One region of the Paenibacillus sp. RUD330 genome, then DNA from elsewhere that is predicted to be linked to it. Evidence: predicted binding sites of a transcription regulator. Region 1 holds the regulator's gene; the other holds the start of a gene.
What was found. The regulator LexA, encoded in region 1, represses DNA repair genes until DNA is damaged. The targets are predictions, from matches to a motif close to CGAACATATGTTCG.

Region 1 (15,072 bases):
GATCTCGTGGCCGCCTTCCGCGCCACCTTGGAGGAAGTCGCGGAGGCGGACCTGATCCTGCATGTCGTGGACAGCTCGTCTCCGATGCGGCGCGAGCAGATGCGCGTCGTCGAGGAGCTGCTCCAGCAGCTCGGGGCATCGGACAAGCCGCTCCTGCTCGTGTATAATAAGAAGGATCTGGTCGGAGGAGCGCTCAGAAGCCTGCTTCCGTCCAGCGGTCCTCGGCAGCTGCTCATCAGCGCCTACGACGCAGAAGACCGGAGCCGCCTGCTGCAGGCGATCCAGGACGAGCTTTCGGGGGAGACCCGGTCGTTTGCCCTGCCGGCCGACCGCGGGGACCTGATCGCGCTTGCCTACCGTTGCGGCGAGGTACTGGAGCGGGAAGCGGACGGCGACGTCCTATGGCTGACGGTGGAGCTCAACCGCGCGGATTACGAAGTGAACGGACATAAGCTGGAGCCATACCGCCAGTCGCGGACCAGCGCCGGAATTACGACACAGCAAGGAGACTGAATACAAGTTGGACAAGCTCATGAAGCTTGCGCAGGCGGCAGAGGCGAAGGTTCAATCCCGGTTCGCGGAATTGGATCTCGTCGCCGAGCGCAATCAGTGGAAAGTCATCGAAGCGTTTCAGAAGCATAAGGTCAGCGATTTTCATTTCAACGGATCTACCGGATACGGCTACAACGATCGGGGGCGCGAGGTGCTCGATCTCGTCTATGCCGACGTCTTCCGGTCCGAGGCCGCTCTCGTGCGGCCTCATTTTGCGTCCGGGACGCATACGATCAGCACGGCGCTGTTCGGACTGCTCCGTCCCGGGGACGAGCTGCTGTACATGACGGGGCGCCCTTACGACACCCTGCACAAGGTCATCGGCAAGCCCGGAGACGGCACTGGCTCCCTCCAGGATTGGGGAATCCTCTATAAGGAGGCGGCGCTGGCGCCGGATGGCGGCGTCGATTGGGAAGCGGTCGAGACGCTCATCACGGAGCGGACCCGCGTCATCGGCATACAGCGCTCGAGGGGCTACGACTGGAGAGCTTCGTTCACCGTCGCTCAGATCGGAGAGATGGTCCGCCGAGTAAAATCCATCAAGCCGGATGTGCTCGTGTTCGTCGACAATTGCTACGGCGAGTTCACGGAATTGTCGGAACCGACCGAGATCGGAGCCGATCTCATCGCAGGATCGCTCATCAAGAATCCCGGCGGCGGACTTGCCGCGACAGGCGGATACATAGCGGGCAAGGCCGATGCCGTCCAGGCGGCCGCCTACCGGCTTACGGCGCCAGGCATCGGCTCCGAGGTCGGAGCGATGCTGGATACGCTGCGCGGCATTTATCAAGGACTGTTTCTGGCGCCGCATCTCGTCGGACAGGCATTGAAGGGCAGCGTGCTGTCGGCGGCGATGTTCGAGGAGCTCGGGTTCGAAACGTCCCCGGCCTGGAACGATCCGCGCACGGACCTGATTCAGGCGATCCGATTCGGCTCGCCCGACGCTCTCACGGCTTTCGTGCAAGGCATTCAGGCGGCGGCGGCTGTCGACTCGCATGTCGTGCCGGAGGCATGGGACATGCCGGGGTACGAGCATCCGGTCATCATGGCGGCCGGAGCGTTCATCCAGGGAGGCAGCCTGGAGCTGTCTGCCGACGCGCCCATCCGCGAGCCCTATATCGCTTATATGCAGGGTGGATTGACCTATTCCCATGTCAAGTACGCTTTGCTGCAGTCGCTTCAAAGACTGGAGCAGCAGGGTATTATTGTTAGTTAAACTTACACAAGAACCTAACATGACTTGACACCTTTATGTCGCGCGATTACAATAGGTTCATAACTTATCGCGATTGGAAGGTTGATGTGAACATGGCTGACGATATACGCCGCAATATGGCTTTGTTTCCGATCGGAATCGTGATGAAGCTCACGGACCTGACCGCACGCCAAATCCGCTATTACGAGCAGCATGAATTGATTGTCCCGGCGCGCACCTCGGGCAACCAAAGGCTGTTTTCCTTTAACGACGCGGAAAGGCTGCTGGAGATCAAATCCCTTATCGAGAAGGGAGTCAACATCGCCGGAATCAAGCAGGTGATGAACCCGGTCTCCAAGGAATCCGAGGATGCGACCATCATGACGGAGATATCCGAAGTGAAGCGCCGAGAGCTCAGCGATTCCCAGCTCCGCCTGCTCCTGAAGCAGCAGCTGCAAGAGAAGCGCCCCGGCAAGGCTTCGCTTATCCAAGGCCAGCTGAGCCGCTTTTTCCCGAACAAACGCTAACTTTAACCTATTTTATGATGTGAGGAGTAGATACGGTGAGTTACAACAAAGAAGATATCAAGCGCATCGCCAAGGAACAGAACGTCAGGTTCATCCGTCTCCAATTCACGGATCTGCTGGGCACGATCAAGAACGTCGAGATCCCGGTCAGCCAGCTCGAGAAAGCCCTCGACAACAAAATGATGTTCGACGGCTCCTCGATCGAAGGTTATGTCCGCATCGAGGAATCCGATATGTACCTGTATCCCGACCTCAGCACATGGGTCGTATTCCCGTGGGTTACGCAGGACCGCGTCGCCCGCCTGATCTGCGACATCTACATGCCGGACGGCACGCCGTTCGCCGGCGATCCGCGCGGCATCCTGAAGCGCGTGCTCAAGGAAGCCGAGGAGATGGGCTTCTCCGCGATGAACGTCGGCCCCGAGCCTGAGTTCTTCCTGTTCAAGACGAACGAGAAGGGCGAGCCGACGACCGAGCTCAACGACCAGGGCGGTTATTTCGATCTGGCGCCGATGGACCTTGGCGAGAACTGCCGCCGCGAAATCGTGCTGACGCTCGAGGAGATGGACTTCGAGATCGAGGCTTCCCATCACGAGGTCGCTCCCGGGCAGCATGAGATCGACTTCAAATACGCGGACGCCATTAAAGCGGCCGATCAGATCCAGACCTTCAAGCTCGTCGTCAAGACTGTCGCGCGCCAGCACGGCCTGCACGCGACCTTCATGCCGAAGCCGCTGTTCGGAGTCAATGGTTCCGGCATGCACTGCCATCAATCGCTGTTCCGCGGCGGAGAGAACGCCTTCTATGACGAGGACGACCAGCTCGGACTCAGCCCGACAGCGCGTTATTACATGGCCGGCCTTCTGCGCCATGCCCGCGCGATGACCGCCATCACCAATCCGACCGTCAACAGCTACAAGCGTCTGGTGCCGGGCTACGAGGCGCCTAGCTACGTCGCCTGGTCGGCGAGCAACCGCAGCCCGATGATCCGCATTCCGGCTTCCCGCGGCCTCAGCACCCGGGTCGAAGTGCGGAATCCGGATCCGGCCGCGAATCCGTACCTGGCTCTGGCCGTCATGCTGAAGGCCGGCCTGGACGGCATCAAGAACAAGCTGCCGCTTCCGGCTCCGATCGACCGCAACATCTACGTCATGACAGACGAAGAGCGGCTGGAGGACGGCATTCCGAGCTTGCCGGAGGATCTTCGCGAAGCTCTGAACGAGCTGCTGCGCAGCGAGATCATTACAGAAGCTCTCGGCGACCACGCCTTGGCGCATTTCTACGAGCTCAAGGAAATCGAATGGGACATGTACAAAACGCAAGTGCATGAGTGGGAACGCGATCAGTACCTGACTCTGTACTAAGACGGGAACGCGTTATCGCTAGAAGGCGCCAAAGGCGCAACGAAGGCCAACTGCTGCGGCGGCAATGACGCCGTCCAAGCTGCCTATGTGCTCCATGAGCGCATCGTTGCGGCCGAGGTGTCCATGCGGCCGGATTCTCCATGCAAAATCAAAAGCCCGCCGACCTAATGGTCGGCGGGCTTTGTCGTTTCGTATCCATGGCTGCAACCATCAAGCGGGGAATACGAAGCATAGGATCCCCGTTCCTCTATGGCCTCTGCCGGGATGCCTTTTCGTAAGCTTCATCCGATACGGGCTCCAGCCATTCCGGCTTGCCGGCCGTAATGGCAAGGTGCTCGAACCAGCTGTCTTTGGCAGCGCCGTGCCAATGTTTTACGCCATCATGAGTAACGACGACATCGCCGGCTTTCAGCCGTTGAGCGGGCTTCCCTTCTTCCTGGTACCAGCCTTCGCCCCCCGTAACGAGCAGAAGCTGAAATCCATCGCGGTGGATATGCCAGTTGTTCCGGCATCCGGGTTCAAAGGTGACGTTGCCTACGCCGACATTCACTTTAGGATCGGCAACCAAGGTTTTGAGATAGCTTTGGCCTATGAAATAGTTTGCATAGGCTTCATTTTTCTCTCCGGCGGGAAAGATGACTCCATGTCTTATTTCTTCGTATTTTGCCGTCATTGGTATCGATGTCTCCTCTGTTCAGATGATTTTCATTCCCTTGCTCATAGGATAGAGATGTGGACAACCCGCGATAAGCATCGATCTGCTTCTGGAGCTCATTCACCTTTTGCTCAATAGCAGCGACGGCATCCGCGCCGGCAATCCAGCGCAGCGGAGGCTGCTTCTCGCCGGCGATGGTCAGCAGCGCATGGGCAAGCTTTGAAGGATCACCGCTTTGTTTCCCGTTCATTGCTTCCCATCCGGAGCGTGTTGCGGCTGTGCGGCTGGCGTAATCGTCAATGCTCAGCTCGGCCCAAATGGTCGACTCCGGCTCAAGCAGCTCGGTCCGGAAGAAGCCGGGCTCGACAATGGTGGTGTGGATTCCGAATGGAGCGACGTCCAGCTGGAGAGATTCCATCCAGCCCTCAAGACCGAATTTCGAAGCCGAATACGCCACGCAAAAGTCTTGGCCGACGATGCCGGCGAGCGAAGAGATTGAAATAATATGTCCAGAGCGAGCTTTGCGCATGACGGGAAGAACGGCTCTCGTGACATTCATCGGTCCGATGAGGTTGGTGTCGAGCTGCTTCTGGATTTGCGTCGGGGCCAGCTCTTCAAAGAAGCCTGCATAAAAGCTGGCCGCATTATTGACGAGGACATCGATCGTGCCAAAACGCTCAACGGCTGCCTGGACGGCTGAGTTGGCTTCCTCAAGGCTGGTAACATCCAATCTGACAACGAGCAGATTGCCGTCATCTCCGATTGCTTGCTTGACTCTTTCTGTATCGCGTCCGGAAGCGATGACTTTATGTCCCGCTGCCAAGGCTGCCTTTGCAATATCAACCCCCATACCGCGTCCTGCACCTGTAATAAACCATACTTTTTGTTTCGACATACCGACTGCCTCCTGGTCTAGTTTATTGTGTAAGCTGGTATAGCCAATGGAGCAATAAACGGCATTATAGTGCGATATCGCACATATGTGTATAATATAAGATGGCGGCTGACTGTCTGCAAGGATCAATCTGGAGGCGTTTGCGCCTTATTGCACAAGGCGATGTGAATGGTGCGATAAATTCAAAGAAAAGTATGGTGATGGCTAAAGTGTCGACCGTGGACAGAAGAATACTAAAGTCTAAAGAGGCCATCAAGAATGCTTTCATTCAGCTTCTTTCCGAGAAAAGCTTCGATGAGATCACCATGCAAGATCTTTCTGACCGGGCCAACGTCGGCCGCAGAACGATCTATCATCATTATGTGGACAAATACGACTTGCTGGACCAGTTGATTGAAGAGCATATCGGCGAGCTGAGAAAGCTGTGCGCAGTCGGGTCCGATCTTTCATTTGCAGAAGGAAATTCACTTTGGTTCGATTATTTTGAACGGCACTATTCCTTCTTTTCCGCGATGCTGTCGAGCAAGGGAGCTCCTTTTTTTCGGAGCCGCTTCCATGATTTCGTCATCGAGGAACTGGAAAGCGAAGCGGATGCTGCGGCAGGGAGAAATGCCGGTCTGAGCAAAGAGGTGGTTCTGCAGTTTTTTGGTGCGGCTGTAGTCGGAATTGTGGAGTCATATTTCAAAGAAGAAATACCCGGTTCATCTCAAAGCATTGCCGAACAAGTAGGCCTGCTCTTGGACAGGAACCTATAGGCAGTCAGAGGCTGATGCGGTTGCCGGCGCTCGGAGCGCGAATGGGAACAACGATACAAGGAGACCTCGGATGCGTTCGGAAGCTGCCGGGATGGCAATGAACGCATACATGGCGTTGATGATCAGCCAAACCGTTCTAAAAGCAAGGCCTAAAAGAGGAACATTTTGTTTCCGCATTTCCCTTTTTTCCTGGGCTGAACGCCGATATAATACGGTAAACGGATTGGTTGGGGGAGAAAGCGAATGATGCGCATGACTGTGGACGACTTGAACGGACCTGAAATCCAGGCCTTGATCGGGGAACATCTCCAGGCGATGGCCGGCAATTCTCCGCCTGAAAGCATGCATGCCTTGGATCTCAGCGGTTTGAAAAAGCCGGAAATTACGTTCTGGAGCGTATGGGAAGGGGATGAGCTGCTCGGCTGCGGCGCTCTCAAGGAGCTGGACGACAGTCATGGCGAGCTCAAGTCCATGAGGACGGCTTCGAGGCATCTGAGGAAAGGGGTTGCGCGAAAGCTTCTTGAGCATATCATCGCGGAAGCGAAACGAAGGGGCTACGGGCGGATCAGCTTGGAGACGGGCTCCATGGCGGCTTTCATTCCAGCCCGGGATTTGTATGCCAGCTTTGGCTTCATGGAATGCGGACCGTTCGCCGAGTATGTGGAGGACCCGAACAGCGTATTCATGACAAAACCGTTATAAACGACATTTCCTGGTGCTTTGCTCTTGTTCAATATGCCTTTATCAGCGGCTGTCCTGTCGGACAAGCCGTTTTTTCTTGTTCTCAGACAATCTTAGAGGGGCATAGGCTCATACTCATAGGCATCTTGCCGGAGGATGTCGATCCTAATCCGGTCCACAGGGGGGAAGAGCGTGGCAAGACAATCAAAGCCGCGGGCTCGGGTGTCGGGAATCGTGCTCGCGCGGACGGCCTCCAGCATGCTGCCGCTGTACGCCAGGTTTGTTCGGAGCCGTCCGTTCGCCGAGGAATGGAGCGCGGCTGTGCGGGCAGCGGATCTCGATACGCTGTTGAAGCTGTTCAGGGAGGAGGTTCCGCTTGCGCCGGTCCATTCGTTCAGTACGAACGGCATCGGCTTTTTCGTGGACTTCAAATATCCGCCGCCTGTCCAGGCGTACACGAATGCGACGACCATTCCTCCCGGAACGGCGCAATTCGCTTTCTCGGCAGCCGTGCTCCGCAGGCTTTCGGCAGCCGTGCTGCCGCTCTACCGGAAGCTGGCCGGCAGCGGCGCCTTCGCCAGGGAGGCGGCGGTTCTGATTCGAAGCGGGCAGGAGGAAAGGTTCCGCCGATTGATCAGGCCCTATGTGCGAAGCCGGTACCTGGCCGGAATTCATCTTGAATCCTCGGGGTTCTACATGAGCTTCCAATATCCTGGCTCCAAGCATATTTACCTGAACGAATTTTTCCATGAGAAGTTCCGTTGACGTGGCGAGAAGCAGCGAATAACAGCGAAAAATAAGAACCTTTGAAAAACAAACGCGCACTCTGTCAGAGTGCGCGAATGACTGAATAAAGCGGAATATAGGGGGGTAATGGAAGGGACTTCCTATTCTCTGGAATGGGACAAGCCTCAGTGAAGATTGCGGAACAATCCGATAACCTTGCCGAGAATCGTCACATTCTTGAGCCGGATCGGCTCCATGGAGGCGTTCTCGGGCTGAAGCCGGATATGGTCGCGTTCCTTGTAGAATGTCTTGACGGTCGCTTCGTCATCTTCCGTCATGGCCACGACGATATCGCCGTTGCTGGCGGAAGGCTGCTGGCGGACGATGACGTAATCGCCATTATGTATGCCCGCCTCGATCATGCTCTCCCCGACGACACTCAGCATGAACACCTCGTGGTCGCCGACATAATCAGCCGGCAAAGGGAAGTACTCCTCGATGTTCTCGGTCGCCATGATCGGCACTCCGGCCGTCACCTTGCCGACGACGGGAACGCGGCTGATCGAGACGGGGAAGGGCAGCATGGCGGCATCGTCGCCGTCGAGGATCTCGATGGCGCGCGGCTTGGTAGGGTCGCGGCGGATCAGGCCCTTCTTCTCCAGGCGGTCCAGATGGCCATGCACCGTGGAGCTGGATGCCAGGCCTACCGCCTCGCCGATCTCACGTACTGAAGGTGGATAGCCTTTGTCCCGGACTTCGTTCTTGATGAAGTCAAGAATGGCCTGCTGGCGGTTGGACACTTTAGACATCGCAATCACTCCAAAACTAGAAATTAGTAGAAAGAAATATGTAGGGAAAGTATAGCACAGAACCCGAGTTCGTACAAACATAAGTTCGAGAAACAGCCGTTCGCATAGGGCGGGTGCGTTCTGCGAACATACGTTCCAAATAAGCGTTGACCAAAACAAATGTTCGTGTTATTCTGTGAATAAGAACAAACGTTTGGGGAGTGAACGGTCATGATGACTTTATCTGGATACAGCACGCCGGAGCGCGGCTCTGAGGCAACGGTCCGCAGGCAAGAGAAGAAGCAGGAACATATTTATCTCAAGGAATGCTTCCGTCCCGGAGCAGGCGCCGGCGACTCCAGATTCATCACCCGTTCCTCCTCCGTCTCGGCAAGGACAGCCGGAAGCAGCCGTCCGCGCCGAATGCTTCCTTATGCAGCGGCAGCGCTCCTGTTCCTTCTGGCCTTCTCCAGCTTCTGGGGATTTTCCGGAGCGAGCTCATCTCACATCACCCCCGCAGCGGAAGGCGAGCTTACCATTACGGTGACGAGCGGAGACACGCTCTGGTCCATCGCCGGGAATTCCGGCCTCTCCAACGACATCCGGCGCAGCGTCTTCATGATCAAGGAGCGCAACGGGCTGAAGGATTCCGATCTGCAGGCGGGACAGACCTTGATCATTCCCAAGCAATCTTGAACGGCTTCTATCGGAGCTTCGGCCTGCTTATGAGCGTCTAATTCCATCTACGCAGATATCAGCCCCGGCGGACATCGCCGGGGTTTTTTGGCTTTCTTGACAAGCTCTTCTCCGTAGTTCAAAGTTAGAAGGAAACGTCAAGGAACAGAGGTGAACGACTAGTGGATATCGATGCCTTGATCGCGAGGATCAACGAGCTTTCCCGCAAGCACAAATCTGTCGGGCTGACGCCTGAGGAAGTCATAGAACGGACGCAGCTCAGACAGCAGTATCTGGCCAACTTCAAGCGCAATTTCAAGCAGCAGCTGGACACCATTGAATGGGTGGATGACGAGAAAAAGGGAGGCCGATAACATGGAATACCGATTGCTCGGCAAAAGCGGGCTGGCCGTATCGGAGCTGTGCCTCGGCACGATGATGTTCGGCAATACGACATCCGAAGAAGAGGCGGCACGCATGATCCACCATTTTCGCGGCGAGGGCGGCAATTTTCTGGATACGGCCAACGTTTATGCCGGGGGCAGGTCGGAGGAGATCGTCGGACGGGCGATCGCAGGCAATCGGGACGAATATGTGCTGGCCACCAAGGTGCGCATGCAGACGGAGGAGCATATCAACGGAGCCGGACTGTCGCGCAAGCATATCGTTCAGAACGTGGAAGCGAGCCTGAAGCGGCTCGGAACCGATTATATCGACCTCTATCAGGTCCATGTATGGGATCACGCGACACCGCTGGAGGAGACGCTGCGCGCTTTGGACGATCTCGTCTCCGCCGGCAAGATCAGATACATAGGATGCTCCAATTATTTGTCCTGGCAGATGATGAAGGCGCTCGCCATGAGCGACAGCCGGGGCTGGTCGCGCTTCATCAGCGTGCAGCCGCAATACAGCCTCCTGAACCGCGAGATGGACAGGGAGATGGTGCCTCTCTGCCTGGAGGAGAACGTCGGCATCATTCCATGGGCGCCGCTCGGCGGAGGCTTCCTGACCGGCCGTTACGGGCGCCAGGAGCCGACAGAAGGCAGGCTGACCGCGAATGCCGGCGAGAGCTCCTGGCAATACCGGAATACGGATTCTAATTTCCGCATCCTGGACGTCTTGATGGAGGTCGCTGCGCAAGCCGGCAAGACGCCGGCGCAAACGGCTCTCCGCTGGCTCATCCAGCAGAAGGGCATCACATCGCCGATCTTCGGAGTGAGCACTTACGCGCAGTACGAAGAAAACATGGGAGCTGCGGGCTGGGAGCTTACGAAGGAGCAATTCGAAGCTTTGGACGAGGCGAGCCGCCTTCCTTCGGAATATCCGGCGCGATTCCTGGAGAAGTTCCGCAGGCCTCTCTGACAGCGGGCCGTCGGCGTCTCCACGCGAAACGGGAGGCGCCCCGCTTACGTATATGGACAAGCCGCCTTAACCAGGCCGACAAAATCAAACGCAGAGGTGACCCTATTGTCTCGTTCCTGGGAACGCAAAGTACGCCGCAATTCGGCGCAGATCAATGCAACGAGAAAGAAGAGGGGACAGACCGCCATCAAGCCCGCGGTATCCGGGGATCGTACGGAACGGTTCAAGGGCCGCAACTACATCTCCCCGATCATGCTGGTGCTGTTCGTCGCCTTGTATGTGCTGATCCTTCCAAAAGATGAAGGAGCGACGAACTGGAACTGGATCGTCGTGGCGATGTACGTCTTCCTGGCCCTGATGTTCTTCCTGAGGCGCCCCTATTTGGCGGTCGGAGCCGATTTTGTGCAGACACGCCGCATGACCGGCGACAAGCGACTGAATAAAGAAGCCATCAAAGGCATCTCGGTCATGAAAAGCTATGTCGTCATCGAGCAGGTCAAAGGGGCGAACTGGGTGTTCTCCCGGGTGCTGAACCGATATCCTACGGACCGGATGGCGGCCAGCCTGGAGCAGTTCGCCGCCCGCAACGGCATTCCTTTTACGCAGAAGTGACATCGGGCTTGCAGCCGTCAGCAGGGACATAATGGTTCGGGGGGAAGAGAGAGATGGCGAAGAAAGCGGTCCTGTTTGATCTGGACGATACGCTCCTGTGGGACGAACGGAGCGTGGACGAAGCCTTCCAGGCCACTTGCGAATGGGCGCAGGAGCAGTCCGGCGCAGATCCGAAGCGTCTGGAGGCGGAGGTGAAGCGGGAGGCGAGAGAGCTGTACAGCTCTTATGAAACGTTCCCGTTCACGCAGCAAATCGGCATCAATCCGCTTGAAGGGCTGTGGGCCCGCTTTGCGGAGGGAGAGCTGGAATCGTTCCGCAAGCTGGAGCAGCTCGCTCCAGGCTACCGGAAGGATGCGTGGACCCGCGGCCTCTCGGCTGTCGGGATCGACGATCCGTTACTTGGAGCGGAGCTTGCCGAGCGCTTCCCGAAGGAACGCCGCGAGCGGCCGATCGTATACGAAGAGACCTTCGAGGTGCTTGAAGCCCTCAAAGGCAAGTACAAGCTGCTTCTGCTTACGAACGGATCCCCGGATCTGCAGCAGGAGAAGCTGCTCGGCGTGCCCGAGCTGACCTCCTACTTCGATGAGATCGTCATCAGCGGCAATTACGGCAAAGGCAAGCCGGATGCCGGCATATTCCGCCATGCGCTTGAGCTGCTCGGAGTGGATCCGGAGGATGGCATCATGGTCGGAGACAAGCTTACGACCGACATTCTCGGAGCGAATACGATCGGCATGACATCGGTATGGATCAACCGGGGCGGCAAGGCGAAGAATCCGGAAATCGTGCCCAGCCATGAAATTACGAGATTGGATCAGCTCATACCGCTGCTTGCATGAAGCGCCGCATGCCGGTGCCGATACGCAAATCATCCGCGTCCCGAGCGACCGGTGCGGAAATGCGGCCGGCAGCGCAAATCGGCGATAGGAATGACCATCCGCTAATAAAAAGGCTGCCGCCCTTGCCGTCTTCGATCGAAGACGGCGGGCGGCAGCCTTTTTTGGCGCCGGCAATCAAGCTTGTTGGAATTCAGGATCGGAATAGTTGTGGGCGATCCAGCCGTCCTTCTCGATGAACAGGCGTACCGCGACAATCTTGCGGTTGTCCATCAAGGTGAAGAAGTGGGGCTTGTTCTCCGGCACGGAAATGACGTCGCCGGCTTCAAGCTCGACGTCGAAGTAGCCGACTTCATCGGAGCCCTTGATGATGAAGATGCCTTTGCCGGCTGTGATGGCGCGGATCTCATCCTCGGTATGGGTGTGGACGTTCTCGAATTTCTGGAGCAGCTCGTCCAGATTCGGCGTCGACTCGGACAGGGTGATGATATCCCAGATCTGATAGCCTCGGCGGCCGGCCAGATCCCGGATTTCGGAGTCGAACGTTTCCAGGATGGAGGCTTTTTCGTCGTCGCTCAGGGTGAACTTCTCCTGCAGGGACGCGTCGAGCTTGCTCATGTCCCAGTGCTCGTAAAGCACCTCTTGGGAGTCCAAAAATGCTTTCACCTGATCATCGCCGGAAATGCGTTCGTTCGTATTGCGGATGCGGATTTCAGCCATCGGCAATTCCCTCTTTTCCCATTGAAATGAATTGAATATAGCGCTAATTCCTATTATAAATCAACTTTCGGGGGTTGTCGATTACAGTTCTTTTCACTCCAGCGTTGATCTGATAGACTAAAGGATAACGATTTTTGACGGAGAGGTGCAGAAGATTGTCGAAGCCAAGTTTGCAGGAAATGCTTGAGAAGCGCATCTTGATACTGGACGGAGCCATGGGCACGATGATCCAGCAGGTCGATCTGACGGCCGAAGACTTCGGCGGCGAGGAGCTGGAGGGCTGCAACGAGATGCTCGTGCTGACCCGGCCGGAGATCATCCGCAGCATCCATGAGCAGTACCTGGAGGCGGGAGCCGATCTCATCGAGACCAATACATTCGGGGGAGCGAGCATCGTTCTCGCCGAGTACGACATTCCGGAGCGGGCCCGGGAGATCAATCTCGCGGCAGCGCGCATCGCGAGGGAAGCGGCGGACAAGTACTCCACCGCCGAGCATCCGCGCTTCGTCGTGGGCGCGATCGGTCCGACGACGAAAACGCTGTCGGTGACAGGCGGCGTCACCTTCGAAGGCTTGGTGGACAGCTATTTCGAGCAAGCGGTCGCTCTGATCGAGGGCGGCGTCGACTGCATGCTGCTGGAGACATCCCAGGACACGCTCAACGTCAAGGCGGGCAGCATCGCGATCCGCAACGCCTACGAGGCGACAGGCAAGACGCTGCCGCTGATGATATCCGGCACGATCGAGCCGATGGGCACGACGCTGGCCGGCCAGAACATCGAATCCTTCTACATCTCCCTGGAGCATCTCAATCCGATCTCGATCGGGCTCAACTGCGCGACAGGCCCGGAATTCATGCGCGACCATATCCGCACGCTGAGCGATATCTCGCTGGCGGCCGTCAGCTGTTACCCCAATGCGGGCCTCCCGGACGAAAACGGCCATTACCATGAATCTCCCCAGTCGCTCGCCCTCAAGATGGGCGCGTTCGCCGAGAACGGCTGGCTGAACATCGCCGGCGGCTGCTGCGGCACGACTCCGGAGCATATCCGGGCGATGGCGGAAACGATGAGCCGGTACGCCCCGCGCGGCCGCGGCGGCAGCCATCCTCCAGCCGTATCCGGCATCGAGACGGTCTACATCGAATCCGACAACCGTCCCTACATGGTAGGCGAACGGACGAATGTGCTCGGCTCGCGCAAGTTCAAGCGCCTCATCGTGGAAGGCAAATACGAGGAAGCGGCTGAAATCGCCCGCGCCCAAGTCAAGAAGGGCGCCCATGTCATCGACGTCTGCCTCCAGGATCCGGACCGCGACGAAAGCGAGGACATGAAGAAGTTCCTCGACATCGTCGTCAAGCTTGTGAAGGCGCCGCTCGTCATCGACACGACCGATCCCGCGGTCATCGAGCTGTCGCTCAAGTACAGCCAAGGCAAAGCCATCATCAACTCCATCAACCTGGAGGACGGCGAGGAGAAATTCGAGCAGGTCGTGCCGATCATCCACCGTTACGGGGCAGCCGTCGTCGTCGGCACGATCGACGAGCGCGGACAAGCCATCACAAGAGAGGACAAGCTCGAGGTCGCCAAGCGGTCCTACGACTTGCTCGTGGACAAATACGGCCTCCGTCCGGAGGATATCATTTTCGATCCCCTCATGTTCCCTGTCGGAACGGGCGACGAGCAGTACATCGGATCGGCGGAGGAAACCGTCGAGGGCATCCGGCTCATCAAGCAGGCGATGCCCAAATGCCATACGATCCTAGGCATCAGCAACATCAGCTTCGGGCTGCCGGAAGCCGGACGCGAGGTGCTCAACTCCGTGTATTTGTACGAATGCACCAAGGCGGGCCTCGATTATGCGATCGTCAATACGGAGAAGCTGGAGCGGTACGCATCCATTCCCGAGCATGAGCGCAAGCTGGCCGAGGACCTGATCTACCGCACGAACGACGAGACGCTGGCCGCTTTCGTCGCGGCATTTCGCGAGAAGAAGGTCGAGAAGAAGGAGAAGGTGTCCAGTCTCCCTCTGGAAGAGCGGCTTGCTTCCTATGTGGTGGAAGGGACCAAGGAAGGCTTGTCCGCCGATCTGGACGAAGCTCTCGGCAAATACTCCGCCCTGCAGATCATCAATGGCCCGCTCATGAAAGGCATGGACGAGGTCGGACGGCTGTTCAACAACAATGAGCTCATCGTCGCCGAGGTGCTTCAGAGCGCCGAGGTCATGAAGGCATCCGTCGCGCATCTCGAGCCTCACATGGAGAAGACAGAGTCGTCGGTCAAGGGCAAGATCATCCTGGCCACCGTCAAGGGCGACGTGCATGACATCGGCAAAAATTTGGTCGAAATTATTCTTTCCAATAATGGGTACCATATCGTCAACCTGGGCATCAAAGTGCCGCCGGAGCAGCTGATCGAAGCCCAGCGCCGGGAAAAGGCGGACGCCATCGGCCTCTCGGGTCTGCTGGTGAAGTCCGCGCAGCAGATGGTCATCACGGCCCAGGATCTCCGCAATGCCGACATCGACGTGCCGATCATGGTCGGCGGAGCCGCCTTGACCCGCAAGTTCACGAAAACGCGGATCGGTCCGGAATATGACGGCCTGGTGCTCTACGCCAAGGACGCCATGGAAGGCCTCGACCTCGCCAACAAGCTGATGGACAAGGACCATCGCGCCCGCATGAATGAAGAGCATGCCGAAGCGAAGGCCGGCGGCGCCGTCGCCGTGGAG
Region 2 (15,072 bases), 480 kb from region 1:
TGATCTGGATTTTCGTCATTAAGCCGGATCGGCAAACGCCGACCGCAGACGAAACGCCGATCACGACGAATACGCCCGGCCCCGGACAATCGCCGTCTCCGGGAGACGCTGCCGGAGGGGCGAGCCCGACGCCTAGCCTGACTCCGTCGCCGACGCCGACCCCGACTCCGGAAGGGGCTGTCACGTTCGACCGCAAGTCGGGCAAGATCGATTACTACAAGACCAACGGAGCCGTCACCATTGAACTGAGCTTTACCGGCACCGCATGGATCGAGGTCCGCAAAGGCGGTCCCAAAGGCGAGTTCCTGTACAACAAGGCGGCCGAAGCCGGCGATACTCTGTCCGTACCGGTGGATGACGTCATTTACCTCAATACCGGACGCGCGGACAATACCGAGATTACGGTCGGCGGCCAGCTGATCGACGACGGAGACCGTCCAAGCTCGAAGAAGATCCAGTTTGAGCCGGCATCCGGAGCGGATGCGTCATCCGGGAGCGGCGATGCCGATTCGGCCGGAACAGCCGACGGCGCGAGCGGCTCCGATTCCGAGAACAGCCACTAGCACACGACAAGGCATCCCTTTGCGGGATGTCTTTTGTATTTCGCGGTTGGAAATGAGGGCGGAACGGAAAGATAGAAGGATGAACGGAAGCCGGTGATGCTGTCCGTGCTCGGTGCAAAAGGGAAGCTGGCCCAGGACCGCAGGCTTATTGCTTGGGAATCCGGCGGCGGCCCCGCCGGTTATACTTTCGCAGCCGGATGTTTTATAATAAGAGGAATGCCATGTAAGGAGGATTTGCCATGAGTTCCGAAAATTCGTTTGATATCGTATCGAAGGTCGATCTGCAGGAGCTGAACAACGCGATTGTCCAAGCGGAGAAGGAAATCGAGAACCGCTTTGATTTTAAAGGAAGCAAGAGCAGCATCAAGCTCGAGAAAGAAGAGCTGGTCGTCCAGTCGGACGACGAGTACAAGCTCAAGAGCGTCATCGACATTCTCCAGACCAAGATGATCAAGCGGAACGTCCCGATCAAGAATATGGACTTCGGCAAGATCGAAGCCGCCTCGCTCGGCACCGTGCGCCAGCGCATCAAGCTGAAGCAGGGGATCGGCCAGGACGACGCCAAGAAGATCAATATCCTTATCCGCGACTCCAAGCTGAAAGTGAAGAGCCAGATCCAGGGAGACCAGCTGCGCGTGACCGGCAAGAGCCGCGACGACCTGCAGGCTGTCATGGCGTTGCTACGCGGCGCGAACCTCGAGCTGGACCTGCAGTACACGAATTTCCGGTAACAATTTTGACAGCGGGTTTTCGGTTCGTTTATACTTTTATCGTATAGGAACCGGCTATGTCCGTTCTTTTGAGAATGGCCTCCCGGGTAGCGTACATACTTTAGGTTAGAGTTTTGTCAGGGAGGGGAACCCGCGTGAATTTGGCCAACAAGATCACGCTTGCGCGTATTTTTCTCGTGCCTGTAATCATGTTCTTTTTGCTGATCCGTCTTGATCTGGGATCCTTTAAGTTCGGGGACTATCAAATTACGTACACGCAGATGATCGCCACGCTGATATTCATTATCGCGGCCAGCACGGATGGCCTGGACGGATATTTGGCCCGCAAGAACAAGATGGTGACCAATCTGGGCAAGCTGCTCGATCCGCTCGCCGACAAGCTGCTCGTCGCAGCCGTGCTTATTTCGCTGGTCGAGATGGACAAGCTGAGCGCTTTGTTCGCCATCGTCATCATCAGCCGCGAATTCGCCGTGACCGGCCTTCGGCAGATCGCTCTGCTGGAAGGCTCCGTACTCGCCGCAAGCACTTGGGGCAAGTGGAAGACAGGCGTCCAGATCGCCATGATCATTGTGCTGCTGCTCAACAACTTCCCGGGTGCATTCCTGGACCTGCCTCTGGATCTGATCCTGAGCTGGGCTGCCGCATTGATTACGGTATGGTCGGGCATCGACTACTTCATCAAAAACCGCAATCTTATCCCGGTTGAATAACCGGCTGGACAAGGCCATCGATCCCCGCCGGGATCGGGGGCCTTTCTTGTACGCTGGAGGATGGCGCCGCCGGCTCCATTCTTCATTTTGCCTTGGAACGCTTGACCGGCATCGAGGAGCCTGTGCATGGACTACGCTCCCGCCGATTGTCTCGCCGTCATGAGCCTCTTGCTGCGACAAACCCAATCCTGGAGGAGAAATGCCATCATGAAAGCCGAAATCATTGCGGTCGGAACGGAACTGCTGCTTGGCCAAATCGTCAACACCAACGCGCGCTATTTGTCCCAAGGGCTGGCAGCCCTCGGCATCGACGTGTTTTTCCAGACGGTCGTCGGCGACAACGCCTCCCGGCTGAAAGAAGCCATCTCAATCGCTGCTTCCCGGGCCGATCTGCTCGTCTTCACGGGAGGCCTAGGGCCGACGATGGACGATCTCACCAAGGACGTGCTTGCCGGCATGCTCGGGCGCAAGCTGGTGATCCACGAGCCTTCCCTGGCGAGAATGGAAGCCTTCTTCGCGAGCCGCGGCGCCCATATGGTGGAGAGCAACCTCAGGCAGGCGAACTCGATCGAAGGAAGCGCCGCGCTGGACAACGAAGCGGGACTCGCCGTCGGCAACGCCCTTGAACAGGACGGCATCCGCTATATTCTGCTCCCCGGACCGCCGATGGAGATGAAACCGATGTTCGAGGGGCCCGCGACAAGCTGGATCCTTCAGGAATACGGCCGTGGAGCGACGCTTCACTCCCGCATCCTCCGATTTGCCGGCATCGGCGAATCCAAGCTGGAGCATGAGCTGATCGATCTCATCGAAGCGCAGACCGATCCGACGATCGCTCCTTACGCCAAGGAGGGAGAGGTGACGATCCGCCTGTCGTCCAAATCGCCGGATGAAGCGGAAGCTCTGAAGCGGATCGACGATATGGCCGCGACGATCCAGTCGAGGGTCGGCAGCTATCTGTATGCGCAGGAGGACATCCCGCTGGAGGAAGCGGTCCTGCGGCTTCTGCGCGACCGCCGGCACAGGCTGAGCAGCGCCGAGAGCTGCACCGGCGGGCTGCTCGCCGAGCTGATCACCTCGAGGCCCGGCAGCAGCGGAGAGTTCCTGGGAGGCGTCGTCACGTACACCAATGTGCTCAAGCATCGGCTGCTCGGCATTCCGATGGAGATGCTGGAGGGCGCGGGAGCGCCGGGGGCGGTAAGCGAGGCGACGGCAGCCTTGATGGCCCAGCGGGTGTCCGAGACGACCGGCAGCGACTGGGGCGTATCCATAACGGGCGTAGCGGGTCCAGGAGAGTCCGAGGGCAAGCCGGTCGGACTTGTCTACATCGGCATCTCGCGCAAGGGCATGGAGGCTTCCGTATACACGCTGCAAGCCGGCGGCAGCCGGGAAATGGTGCGGATGCGGGCGGCCAAGCACGCCTTGTACCGGCTGTGGACATTGCTGAAGGAATCCTGAGCCGCGGATTTCGGAGCAACGCGCCCGGCGGCAGCCGGTCCGGCTCCGGCTGCATTCCATGTGCTCTTTTCTCGGCATCGGGAATGGTCTACAATGGAGACAGTTAACGGAAGAACCGTAGCTTGCATGCGCAGCTGCGGTTCTTTTTCGTCCGGATGCCGCAGCGGATACGGAGGTGGCGCCGCGGACAAGAAAAGCGAATGTATGTTCGAAAAAAAGCTTGGCAAAGTGATGCAAACAGGCTATAATAGAACTATAAAATGATGAATGAAGGATGTGGATCTCTTGTCAGATCGCCGCGCAGCTTTAGATATGGCTCTCCGCCAGATTGAGAAACAATTCGGAAAAGGCTCCATTATGAAACTAGGCGAGTCCACGCATATGACCGTAGAGACGGTTTCCAGCGGTTCCCTCGCATTAGATATCGCACTCGGCATCGGCGGATTCCCGCGAGGCCGCGTCATCGAAGTATACGGTCCGGAATCCTCCGGCAAGACGACGGTCGCTCTCCACGCGATCGCGGAAGTGCAGCGCACGGGCGGCCAAGCCGCCTTCATCGATGCGGAGCATGCGCTTGATCCGCTTTATGCGAGCAAGCTCGGCGTCAACATCGACGAGCTGCTGCTGTCGCAGCCGGATACCGGCGAGCAGGCTCTCGAGATCGCCGAGGCGCTCGTGCGCAGCGGCGCGGTAGACGTCATCGTCATCGACTCCGTCGCCGCTCTCGTGCCGAAGGCCGAGATCGAAGGCGAGATGGGCGATTCCCACGTCGGCCTTCAGGCGCGCCTCATGTCGCAGGCGCTGCGCAAGCTGTCCGGCGCCATCAGCAAGTCGAAGACGATCGCGATCTTCATCAACCAGCTTCGGGAGAAGGTCGGCGTCATGTTCGGCAATCCGGAGACGACTCCCGGCGGCCGCGCCCTGAAGTTCTACTCCAGCGTTCGTCTCGACGTGCGCCGCATCGAGAGCATCAAGCAAGGCAACGACGTCGTGGGCAACCGCACACGGATCAAAGTCGTGAAGAACAAGGTGGCGCCTCCGTTCAAGCAGGCGGAGATCGACATCATGTACGGAGAAGGCATTTCCCGTCAAGGCAGCATCATCGACATCGGCGTCGAGATGGACATCGTCAACAAAAGCGGCGCTTGGTTCAGCTACAACGGCGACCGTCTTGGTCAAGGCCGCGAGAATGCCAAGCAGTTTCTCAAGGACAACCCTGCCGTAGCGGATACGATCGATACCAAAATTCGCGAGGCGCATAACCTCAACGCTGCCGCCGAGCGGGCAGCCGCGGGTATCAATCCTCCTGTAGAGGAAGACGAGCTGGACGAGCTGGAGCTGGACGTTTAAGCCGTCCTGCAAGCATTCCAGGAGTTCTTGCACGGAATAGACCGGCCTGACAGGGAAGCACCTCTGAATCGTTCAGAGGTGCTTTTTTGCTCAAGCTATCCGATCGTGGATAGGAAGGAGGCACTATGCAGGACAGCAGCGAGAAAGTCGTGACCAAGGTAGAGCCTGACTCCCGCAAACGTTCCTATTACTGGATCTGCCTGGACGGGAATGAGGAGCCGGAGTTTTCCGTCCATGAGGATATACTCGTCAAGTATAGGCTGCTCAAAGGGAGCGTTCTCAGCAGCGAGGAGCTGGAGGGAATCCAATCGGAGGGAGACCGGTATAAGGCTTATGCCTCAGCTCTGTATTATGCCGGATTCAAAATGAGGACGGCCAAGGAAATGGCGGACTATCTGAAGCGCAAGGAATACACGGAGCCGGATATCCGCTATGCGGTCGAACGGCTGCAGCAGGAGAAGGTCATCGATGACCGCGATTATGCGAGAATGTACGCCGCCCAGAAGGTGAAGAGCAGCCAGAAGGGGCGCCGGCTGATCCGTCAGGAGCTGGAGCAGCGCGGGGTGTCGAAGCTGACCGCCGGCGAGACGATCGAAGCGCTCGATGTCGGAGCCGAACGGGATGCGGCATTCAAGGCCGCGGCCAAGAAATGGCGGAGCCTAAAAGGCGAGGATCGCGATAAGCGGCTGAAGCTGACAGGATTTTTGCTGCGCCGCGGTTTCCAGGGCGATCTGGTCCGGGAGGCCGTGCGGCATGTGTCGGAAGGGGAGGAGCTGGAGACCGAAGGGCTCTGGCTTGACAATTGAAATTGCGTAAAGCTACATTAATAGTGCATCCGCGAGTGAAAGGGATGTATTTCCTTTCGTAAATGGGTTCAAGATTATTAGTCTCCATTCTACAGTCTTAGACACGGTTTGGAACCGAATCGCAACAACTGAATATCATTCCCGGCTTTTTTTCAGCCTTGGTGAATGCAACGAGGAGGTGAACAAGATGAGCCCCGTTATTTGGTGGATCTTGATCGTTCTCGTTGTTGGCGCGATTACCTTTGGGATTGGTTACTTCGTCCGAAAGTCGATCGCCGAGGCTAAGATTTCCAGTGCAGAGCAGGCTGCCGTCCAAATCGTCGAGCAGGCGAAGAAGGAAGCGGATGCCCTGAAGAAGGAAACCGTGCTGGAAGCGAAAGACGAAATCCATAAACTCCGTTCTGAAGCGGACAAAGACATTCGGGAGAGACGCAACGAGAATCAGCGTCTCGAAAGACGGCTGCTGCAAAAAGAGGAGTCACTGGATAAAAAACTAGAAGCACTCGAACGCAAAGAAGAATTGGTAGCCAACAAGGAGAAACGAATCGAAGAAACACAGGATCAGATCGACTCCATCTACAGGCAGCAACAGAGCGAGCTCGAACGGATCTCCGGCCTGACCACGGAGGATGCCAAGACCATCATCTTCACCAACGTGGAGCAGGAAGTCCGCCACGAAACTGCTCAGATGATCAAGGAAATCGAGCAGCAGGCGAAGGAAGAGGCGGACAAGAAGGCGCGCGACATCATTTCGCTGGCTATCCAGCGCTGCGCCGCCGATCATGTGGCGGAGACGACCGTATCCGTCGTCACGCTGCCGAACGAAGAAATGAAGGGCCGGATCATCGGCCGGGAAGGCCGCAACATCCGCGCACTGGAAACTTTGACGGGTATCGATCTTATCATCGACGATACGCCGGAAGCGGTCATCTTGTCCGGCTTCGATCCTATCCGGCGTGAAATCGCCCGCACCGCACTTGAGAAGCTCGTTGCGGACGGACGTATTCACCCGGCTCGAATTGAAGAGATGGTGGAGAAATCCCGCCGCGAGGTGGACGAGCGGATCCGCGAGTATGGGGAGCAGGCTACTTTCGAAGTGGGCGTGCACGCCATCCACCCGGATCTCATCAAGATTCTCGGCCGCCTGAAGTACCGGACGAGCTACGGCCAGAACGTGCTCAAGCACTCCATGGAAGTCGCGTATCTGACCGGGCTGATGGCCGCCGAGCTGGGCGAGGACATCACGCTCGCCAAGCGCGCCGGACTGCTGCATGACATCGGCAAGGCTCTGGACCATGAAGTGGAAGGCTCCCACGTCGAGATCGGCGTCGAGCTGGCCCGCAAGTACAAGGAGCATCCGGTCGTCATCAACAGCATCGCATCCCATCATGGCGACTGCGAAGCGACTTCCGTCATCGCGATGCTCGTCGGAGCGGCAGACGCCTTGTCCGCAGCACGCCCTGGCGCACGCCGCGAGACGCTGGAGACGTACATCAAGCGTCTGGAGAAGCTGGAAGCCATCTCCGAATCGTTCGACGGCGTCGAGAAATCGTACGCCATCCAAGCCGGACGCGAAGTCCGCGTCATGGTTCAGCCGGAAAAGGTCGACGATACCGAGGCGTTCCGCCTCGCCAGAGACATCACGAAAAAGATCGAAGGCGAGCTCGATTATCCGGGACATATCAAGGTCACGGTCATTCGGGAAACGCGCGCGGTCGAATACGCCAAGTAACACCGTGGATCATCCCGCTCTCCGGAGCGGGATTTTCTTTGCAATCCGAAGGAGGCAAGTCATGTTGAAAGTCATGTTCATCGGAGACATCGTCGGCAACGTCGGCCGCACGGCGCTGCGCAAGGCACTGCCCGCTCTCCGGTCCAAATACAATCCCGACATCATCATCGTGAACGGCGAGAATGCGGCGGCGGGCAGGGGAATAACGGCCGCGATCGCCAAAGAGTTTTTTGATTGGGGCGTCAACGGCATTACGATGGGCAACCACACCTGGGACAACCGGGACATCTTCGAGTGGATCGACGATGAGGAGCGGATCGTCCGTCCGGCCAACTTCTCGCCGCAATCGCCCGGCCGCGGAGCGGCCGTCATCAAGGTGAACGGCAAGAAGCTCGGCATTCTGAACTTGCAGGGCAGGACATTCCTGCCGCCGAATGACGATCCGTTCCGTGTCGCGGACGAGCAGCTGGAGCTGCTGCAAGAAGAAACGCGCTGCGTCATGGTCGACTTCCATGCGGAGGCGACATCCGAGAAAATCGCGATGGGCTGGTATCTCGACGGCAGGGCGGGTCTGGTCGTCGGCACGCATACCCATGTGCAGACGAACGACGACCGGATCCTGCCGGGCGGAACCGCCTATCTGACGGATGTAGGGATGACCGGACCGATGGACGGCATCCTCGGAATGGAGCGGAACGCCGTGCTGCACAAGTTCCTGACCGGCCTTCCGTCGAGATTTATCGTGGATGAAGGCGACTGGCATCTGCACGGACTCATCGTCCACATGGACGAAACGACCGGGCAGGCCGCGAAGCTGGAGAAAATTCGATTGACCGAGACGTCTCTAGCGATGTACTGAAAGAACGATGGCGAATCCTGGAGACGGGTATCGGAATGGAAGAAGGAATTTTTTGTCCTCTCTCGAATAGGTTATGAAAGTAGTGTAGAGCTGCAGCTACCCATCATTCCCGAGGAGGTACTTTCCATGGAAGTATTGAAAGTTTCCGCTAAGTCCAATCCAAATTCCGTCGCAGGGGCACTGGCTGGAGTTCTAAGGGAACGTGGAGCTGCTGAGCTGCAAGCGATCGGGGCTGGAGCGATCAATCAGGCGATCAAGGCCGTGGCGATCGCTCGAGGTTTCGTCGCTCCCGGCGGGGTGGACCTCATCTGCATTCCCGCCTTCACCGATATCGTCATCGACGGCGAAGACCGCACAGCCATCAAGCTGATCGTAGAGCCGCGCTGACGACCGGACAACTTATCCCATTCGACCTGTTTACGGTGTAAGCAGGTTTTTTTGCGTCCATTCAAGGTTATGGCTTCATATCATGCAAGAGCAGGAAACGGAACAGGAGGCTGCAGCGCCATGAAACACCCTGTACTCGGAGTTGCGGATCTGCATTGCGACGTGCTCAGCAAGCTGCTGAGAAACCCGGAGCTCGACGTCTGCCAAGCCGCTGGCGGCTCCGGCAGCAGGCAGCTCGATGTGACGCTTGACCGTCAGCTGGCCGCAGGCTATATGCTTCAGGCCTATGCGATTTATTTGACGGAAAGCAGGCCGAAGACATTCGACGCCGTTCTCCGCAGCATCGACCTCTTTTACGAAAAGATCGTCTCCAATGATGCCTACCGGTTCGTAGGAACCAGGCAGGAGCTTGAGCGCAGCCTTGCCGCACGCCGGATCGCCGCCGTCCTGACGCTGGAAGGAGCGGACGGGCTGGAGGGCGACTTCGCGATGCTGCGTCTTGCGCGCCGGCTGGGAGTCCGCATGCTTGGCCTGACCTGGAACTACGGGAACTGGGCAGCGGACGGAGTCATGGAAGAACGGCAAGGCGGACTCACGGAAAAAGGGCGGCAGCTCGTCCGGCATTGCAACGAGCTCGACATCATTTTGGATGTGTCGCATTTGACGGAAAAAGGGTTCTGGGAGCTGGCGGACCGGACAGAGAGGCCGTTCATCGCCTCGCATTCCAACGCGAAGTCGGTCTGCGCCCATCCGAGAAACCTGACCGACGATCAGCTTCGGGCTGTCATTGCGCTGGGGGGAAGGATCGGCATGACCTACGTGCCTTATTTCGTCAGCAGCGCGGAGCAGGTGCGGATCAGCGACATCCTTCGGCATATCGAGCATATATGCGCCTTGGGAGGAGAGAAGCACATCATGCTGGGGTCCGACTTCGACGGCATCGAGCTGTATGTGCAGGGCCTTCGGCATCCCGGCGACGTCCGCTCGCTGCGCTCCGCTCTCGTCAGCGAGTTCGGAGCGCGGCAAGCCGCGGCTTTCATGAACGGCAACGCGATTTCCTTCCTTCTGAGCGAGCTGCCGTCGGAATGAGGCATCAGGCAACTATCAGTTTCTGTTATAGGTTCCATCGGATTCCTGTATGAGAACTTTTCTCGATAATGCCTTGCATTTTTAAAGGTGGAGGCATAAAATTTATGGAGATTGTGAAAAAGGTCTCATAGCAGATGAGGAGTTGGACGCAAGTGATCAGTCAGCTGTCTTGGAAAATAGGAGGCCAGCAGGGCGAAGGCGTGGAGAGCACCGACCGGATTTTCTCCACCGCTCTCAACCGCCTCGGCTATTATTTATACGGGTACCGTCATTTCTCCTCGAGAATCAAGGGCGGACATACCAATAACAAGATCCGCATCAGCACATCCCCCATCCGGGCCATCTCGGATGATCTCGATATTCTTGTCGCGTTCGACCAGGAAAGCATCGATCTCAACGCGCCCGAGCTCCGTCCCGGCGGCGTTGTCGTGGCGGACGCGAAATTCAATCCTGCCTTGCCGGAAGGAAGCGATGCGCGGCTGTTCGCCGTGCCGATCACATCGATCGCCGAGGATCTCGGCACTTCGCTCATGAAAAACATGGTCGCTTCCGGCGCATCCTGGGCGCTGCTCGGCCTTCCGCTCGAAGTGTTCAACAAAGCGGTCGAAGAGGAATTCGGCCGCAAAGGTCCGGCGATCGTCGAGAAGAACGTCGAAGCCGTGAAGCGCGGCGCCGAATTCGTGCTGGAGCAGGCGGGAGGTCCGCTCGAGGAGTTCGCTCTCGAACCGGCCGACGGCAAGCAGAAGCTGTTCATGATCGGCAATGAAGCGATCGGCCTCGGCTCGGTTGCGGCGGGCTGCCGGCTCATGAGCGCGTATCCGATCACGCCGGCATCCGAGATCATGGAGTACCTGATCAAGAAGCTGCCTAAGTTCGGCGGCACGGTTGTCCAGACGGAGGACGAGATTGCGGCGGTGACGATGGCGATCGGGGCAAATTATGCCGGCGTGCGCACGATGACGGCATCCGCAGGCCCAGGCTTGTCCCTCATGATGGAGGCGATCGGCCTCGCCGGAATGACCGAGCAGCCGCTCGTCATCGTGGATACGCAGCGCGGAGGACCTTCGACGGGACTGCCGACGAAGCAGGAGCAATCCGACCTCAATGCGATGGTCTACGGCACGCATGGCGAGATTCCGAAGGTCGTCATCGCGCCTGCATCCATCGAGGACTGCTTCTACGACATGGTGGAGGCATTCAATATCTCGGAGGAATACCAGGTGCCGGTCATCGTCATGACGGATCTGCAGCTGTCCCTCGGCAAGCAAAGCTGCGAGCCGATCGATTATGACCGCATCGAGATCCGCCGCGGCAAGCTGCAGCGCGAGCTGCCGGAGCTGGAGCAGCATCAGCTGTTCAAGCGTTACGAGCTTACCGAGGACGGGGTTTCCCCGCGCTCGCTGCCTGGCGACAAGGGCGGCCTGCATCATGTGACCGGCGTCGAGCATGACGAGACGGGAAGGCCGTCCGAAAGCGCCGCGAACCGCAAGAGCATGATGGACAAACGTCTGGGCAAGCTGGCCTCCCTGCAGATTCCGGAGGCGATCCGCGTCGACGCTCCCCATGAGAAGCCGAGCCTGCTGATCATCGGCATGGGGTCTACGGGCGGAACGATCGATGAGGCCCGCACGCGCCTGGAGAAGGACGGCATCGCGTCCAACCATGTGCAGGTGCGCCAGATCCATCCGTTCCCGACGGATCAGCTGTCTCCTTATCTGGACCAGGCTTCTCAGGTCATCGTGCTGGAGAACAACGCAACGGCCCAGCTCGCTTCGCAGATCAAGCTGCACTGCGGCTACTCGGACAAAATTCGCAGCGTGCTCAAATACGACGGCAATCCGTTCCTTCCGTCCGAAGTGTACGAAGCATCCAAAAAGGAGTTGACCCCCGTTGGCAACATTTAAAGAGTTCCGCAACAACGTCAAGCCGAACTGGTGCCCGGGCTGCGGCGACTTCTCCATCCAGGCGGCGATCCAGCGCGCTGCCGCCAACGTCGGCCTGGAGCCGGAGCAGCTTGCCGTCATTTCCGGCATCGGCTGCTCCGGCCGGATCTCGGGCTACATCAACGCCTACGGCCTGCACGGCATCCATGGCCGGGCACTCCCGATCGCGCAAGGCGTCAAGCTGGCCAACCGCGAGCTGACGGTCATCGCCTCGGGCGGCGACGGCGACGGCTTCGCGATCGGCATGGGCCATACGGTCCATGCGATCCGCCGCAACGTCAACATGACGTATATCGTCATGGACAACCAGATCTACGGCTTGACGAAGGGGCAGACGTCGCCCCGCAGCGCCGAGGGCTTCAAGACGAAGTCGACGCCGGAAGGCTCCATCGAATCCGTGCTGTCGCCGCTCGAAATCGCTCTGTCGGCAGGCGCGACGTTCGTCGCCCAATCGTTCTCCAGCGATCTCAAGCAGCTGACCGCGCTGATCGAAGCCGGCATCAAGCATGAAGGCTTCTCGCTCATCAACGTATTCAGCCCTTGCGTAACCTTCAACAAGGTCAATACCTACGACTGGTTCAAGGAGAACATCGTCAACCTCGACGGCGAAGCCGGAGAAGGCTACGACCCGTCGAACCGCCTCGCCGCGATGACGAAGATCATGGAGACGAACGGATTGGTTACCGGCCTCGTCTACCAGGATACGAAGCGCCGCTCGTACGAGAATCTCGTCAGCGGATTTGCGGAAGAGGGTCTTGCGAACCAGGATCTGAAGCTTTCCCGCGACGAGTTCGACAAGCTCCTGAAGGACTTTGTCTAGAACGTCAGCCGGCCCGGCCGCCTTCCTTATGGGAGCAGCCGGGCTTTTTTCAGCTTTTCGAGGCTCATGAATAGGATCCGAAGCGGAAGTCCTGCACGCTCTCCCTATTGGACGTCATCTCCTGGCTGGAGGACTGGGGATGGGACGCAGGACATGCTGGCCGTCGAGTCCAAAAAGTCCGGAAAAGTTCAACCATGGCGATTCGACATGGCTTCCGCCGCTTAGTATAATGATAGGAGCGAATTCAGGCATACGCTCCTCCATGAGCCGTATGCTTTTTCGCTTGGAGCCTGCCCCTAGAGAGGCGACGGCCTGTATAGAGAGAGTCACCGGAAAGGATGAGATCCATGAACAAAACCGTACCTGTAGGCGTCTCCGCGCGCCATATCCACTTGTCTCAAGAGCATGTCGAGGCGCTGTTCGGAAAAGGCTACCAGCTCACCGAATTCAAGCCCCTGTCGCAGCCCGGCCAGTTTGCCGCGAATGAAACGGTTGCGGTCACCGGTCCCAAAGGCTCCTTCCCCAAAGTCCGCATTCTAGGGCCTGCCCGCAAGGCGACCCAGCTGGAAATTTCCCGCACGGATGCTTTCGCGACGGGAATCAAGGCTCCCGTGCGCGAGTCCGGCAACATCGGCGGCTCCGCCGGCGTTACGATCACCGGTCCCGCCGGGGAAGTGACGATCGAGGAAGGCGTCATCGTGGCGGCGCGCCACATCCACTTCCATACCGACGACGCCGAGAAATGGGGCATCCAGGACCAGCAGCAGCTGAAGGTGCGGGTAGGAGGAGAGCGCGGACTCGTGTTCGAAAACGTGATCGCCCGTGTATCTCCGAGCTTCGCGCTGGACATGCATATCGATACCGATGAAGCGAACGCAAGCGGCGCCAAGACAGGCGACACCGCCGAAATCATCGGCTAGAAGGAAGAAGCTGCGGCTGCCCGTGAGGGCAGTCGTTTTTTGTTTCCGACTTTGGTATAATGAAACCTTGGAATAACCTGCACGGGGGACCATAATTCTCTGGCCGCAAGGCGGATGAGACAGGAGCGATTGGCAATGGCAGAGCAGAGCAGCACCTCGCCTTCGATGGCGGGACTCAAGCATTCCAGCATTCACGATCACGGGCCGAATTGCCCGGTTGAAGTGTACAATACCCGGGATTTGCTCGTACGGGACGATATCATGACCAAAGCCCGCGAGCTGGCGGGATTGATTTATTCCTCGGAGGAAGTCCAGGTGTTCCGCCGCGCGGAGAAGCAGATCCAGGGCAACGACCGCGTCCAGACCCTGATGGCCGGCCTCAAGAAGAAGCAGAAGGAGCTCGTCGCGTTCGAGCAGACGTTCAAAAACGCGTCGATGGTGCAGAAGATCGAAACCGAAATGGATCAGCTGCAGGACGAGCTGGACGGAATCCCGATTGTCGGCGAATTCCAGCAAAGCCAGGCCGATATCAATTACCTGCTTCAGATGGTCGTGTCGATCATCCAGGATACGGTTGCCGACAAGATCGCCCTCGACGGCGCGAAGCCCGAGGATCCCGAAAGCTGCGACGAGTAGAAAGGAGACGATCCGATGAGGAATTTTGTCTATCATAACCCCACCAGACTGTACTTCGGGGAAGGACAGCTCCAGCAGCTGTCCAAGGAAGCGGCCCAACTGGGCTCCAACGTGCTTCTCGTGTACGGGGGAGGCAGCATCAAGAAAAGCGGCTTGTACGACGAGATCATGACCGTGCTCGGCGAAGCCGGCTGCAAGATCACCGAGCTCGCCGGCGTCGAGCCGAACCCGAGGCTGTCGACCGTCCACCGCGGCGCCGAGTTGTGCCGGACGAACGGCATCGACTGGGTGCTTGCGGCCGGCGGAGGCAGCACGCTGGATTGCGGCAAGGCCATTGCGGCCGCAGCCAAATACGACGGCAGCTTCTGGGATATCGTCAGCCGCAAGGCTCAGGTGCAGGACGCGCTGCCGCTCGGCACGGTTCTGACGCTTGCCGCCACCGGCTCGGAAATGAACAGCGGCTCCGTCATCACCAACGAGGAGACCGAGGAGAAGCATGGCTGGGGCAGCCCGCATGTGTTCCCCCGCTTCTCTGTGCTGGATCCGGCCTACACGGCGACCGCTCCCAAGGACCACACCGTATACGGCATCGTGGACATGATGTCCCATGTATTCGAGCAGTATTTCCATCACGATCCGCTCACGCCCGTTCAGGACGGCTTCTGCGAATCGGTGCTGCGCGCCGTCGTGGGAACGGCTCCCAAGCTGGTCGGAGATCTCGGGAACCTGGAGCATCGGGCTACGATCCTGTACAGCGGCACCATGGCTCTGAACGGCGTGCTCGGCATGGGAACGCTCGGAGACTGGGCGAACCATGACATGGAGCATGCCCTGTCTGCGGTTTACGACATTCCGCATGGCGGCGGGCTGGCGATTTTGTTCCCGAACTGGATGACCTATGTGCTGGACGACAACGTCGGCAGATTCCGCCAGTTCGCCGTTCAAGTGTTCGGCGTCGAGCCGGATGGCAAGAGCGACAGGGAGATCGCGGAGGAAGGCATCCGCAGGCTGCGCGGGTTCTGGACTTCCCTCGGAGCCCCGTCCAGGCTGGCCGACTACGGAATCGGC

Region 2: the regulator LexA is predicted to act here: its motif matches at 3,660-3,673, upstream of recA (recombinase RecA).

The regions. Positions count from the first base shown of each region.
Region 1 is NZ_CP022655.2:2,550,746-2,565,817, forward strand. Features, by position in the region: gene hflX (GTPase HflX) at 1-513, shown strand, start outside; gene CIC07_RS11605 (methionine gamma-lyase family protein) at 533-1,768, shown strand; gene CIC07_RS11610 (MerR family transcriptional regulator) at 1,861-2,274, shown strand; gene glnA (type I glutamate--ammonia ligase) at 2,310-3,638, shown strand; gene CIC07_RS11620 (cupin domain-containing protein) at 3,886-4,311, opposite strand; gene CIC07_RS11625 (SDR family NAD(P)-dependent oxidoreductase) at 4,250-5,188, opposite strand; gene CIC07_RS11630 (TetR/AcrR family transcriptional regulator) at 5,398-5,943, shown strand; gene CIC07_RS11635 (GNAT family N-acetyltransferase) at 6,190-6,645, shown strand; gene CIC07_RS11640 (hypothetical protein) at 6,817-7,389, shown strand; gene lexA (transcriptional repressor LexA) at 7,536-8,159, opposite strand; gene CIC07_RS11650 (LysM peptidoglycan-binding domain-containing protein) at 8,370-8,834, shown strand; gene CIC07_RS11655 (DUF896 domain-containing protein) at 8,996-9,187, shown strand; gene CIC07_RS11660 (aldo/keto reductase) at 9,189-10,175, shown strand; gene CIC07_RS11665 (hypothetical protein) at 10,272-10,787, shown strand; gene CIC07_RS11670 (HAD family hydrolase) at 10,841-11,626, shown strand; gene CIC07_RS11675 (1,2-dihydroxy-3-keto-5-methylthiopentene dioxygenase) at 11,801-12,343, opposite strand; gene metH (methionine synthase) at 12,499-15,072, shown strand, end outside.
Region 2 is NZ_CP022655.2:3,027,139-3,042,210, reverse strand. Features, by position in the region: gene CIC07_RS13745 (helix-turn-helix domain-containing protein) at 1-563, shown strand, start outside; gene CIC07_RS13740 (YajQ family cyclic di-GMP-binding protein) at 803-1,294, shown strand; gene pgsA (CDP-diacylglycerol--glycerol-3-phosphate 3-phosphatidyltransferase) at 1,429-2,004, shown strand; gene CIC07_RS13730 (competence/damage-inducible protein A) at 2,212-3,462, shown strand; gene recA (recombinase RecA) at 3,748-4,812, shown strand; gene CIC07_RS13720 (RecX family transcriptional regulator) at 4,938-5,618, shown strand; gene rny (ribonuclease Y) at 5,806-7,350, shown strand; gene CIC07_RS13710 (TIGR00282 family metallophosphoesterase) at 7,415-8,209, shown strand; gene CIC07_RS13705 (stage V sporulation protein S) at 8,336-8,596, shown strand; gene CIC07_RS13700 (dipeptidase) at 8,717-9,685, shown strand; gene CIC07_RS13695 (2-oxoacid:acceptor oxidoreductase subunit alpha) at 9,838-11,589, shown strand; gene CIC07_RS13690 (2-oxoacid:ferredoxin oxidoreductase subunit beta) at 11,576-12,448, shown strand; gene pduL (phosphate propanoyltransferase) at 12,796-13,368, shown strand; gene CIC07_RS13680 (YlbF/YmcA family competence regulator) at 13,504-14,004, shown strand; gene CIC07_RS13675 (iron-containing alcohol dehydrogenase) at 14,020-15,072, shown strand, end outside.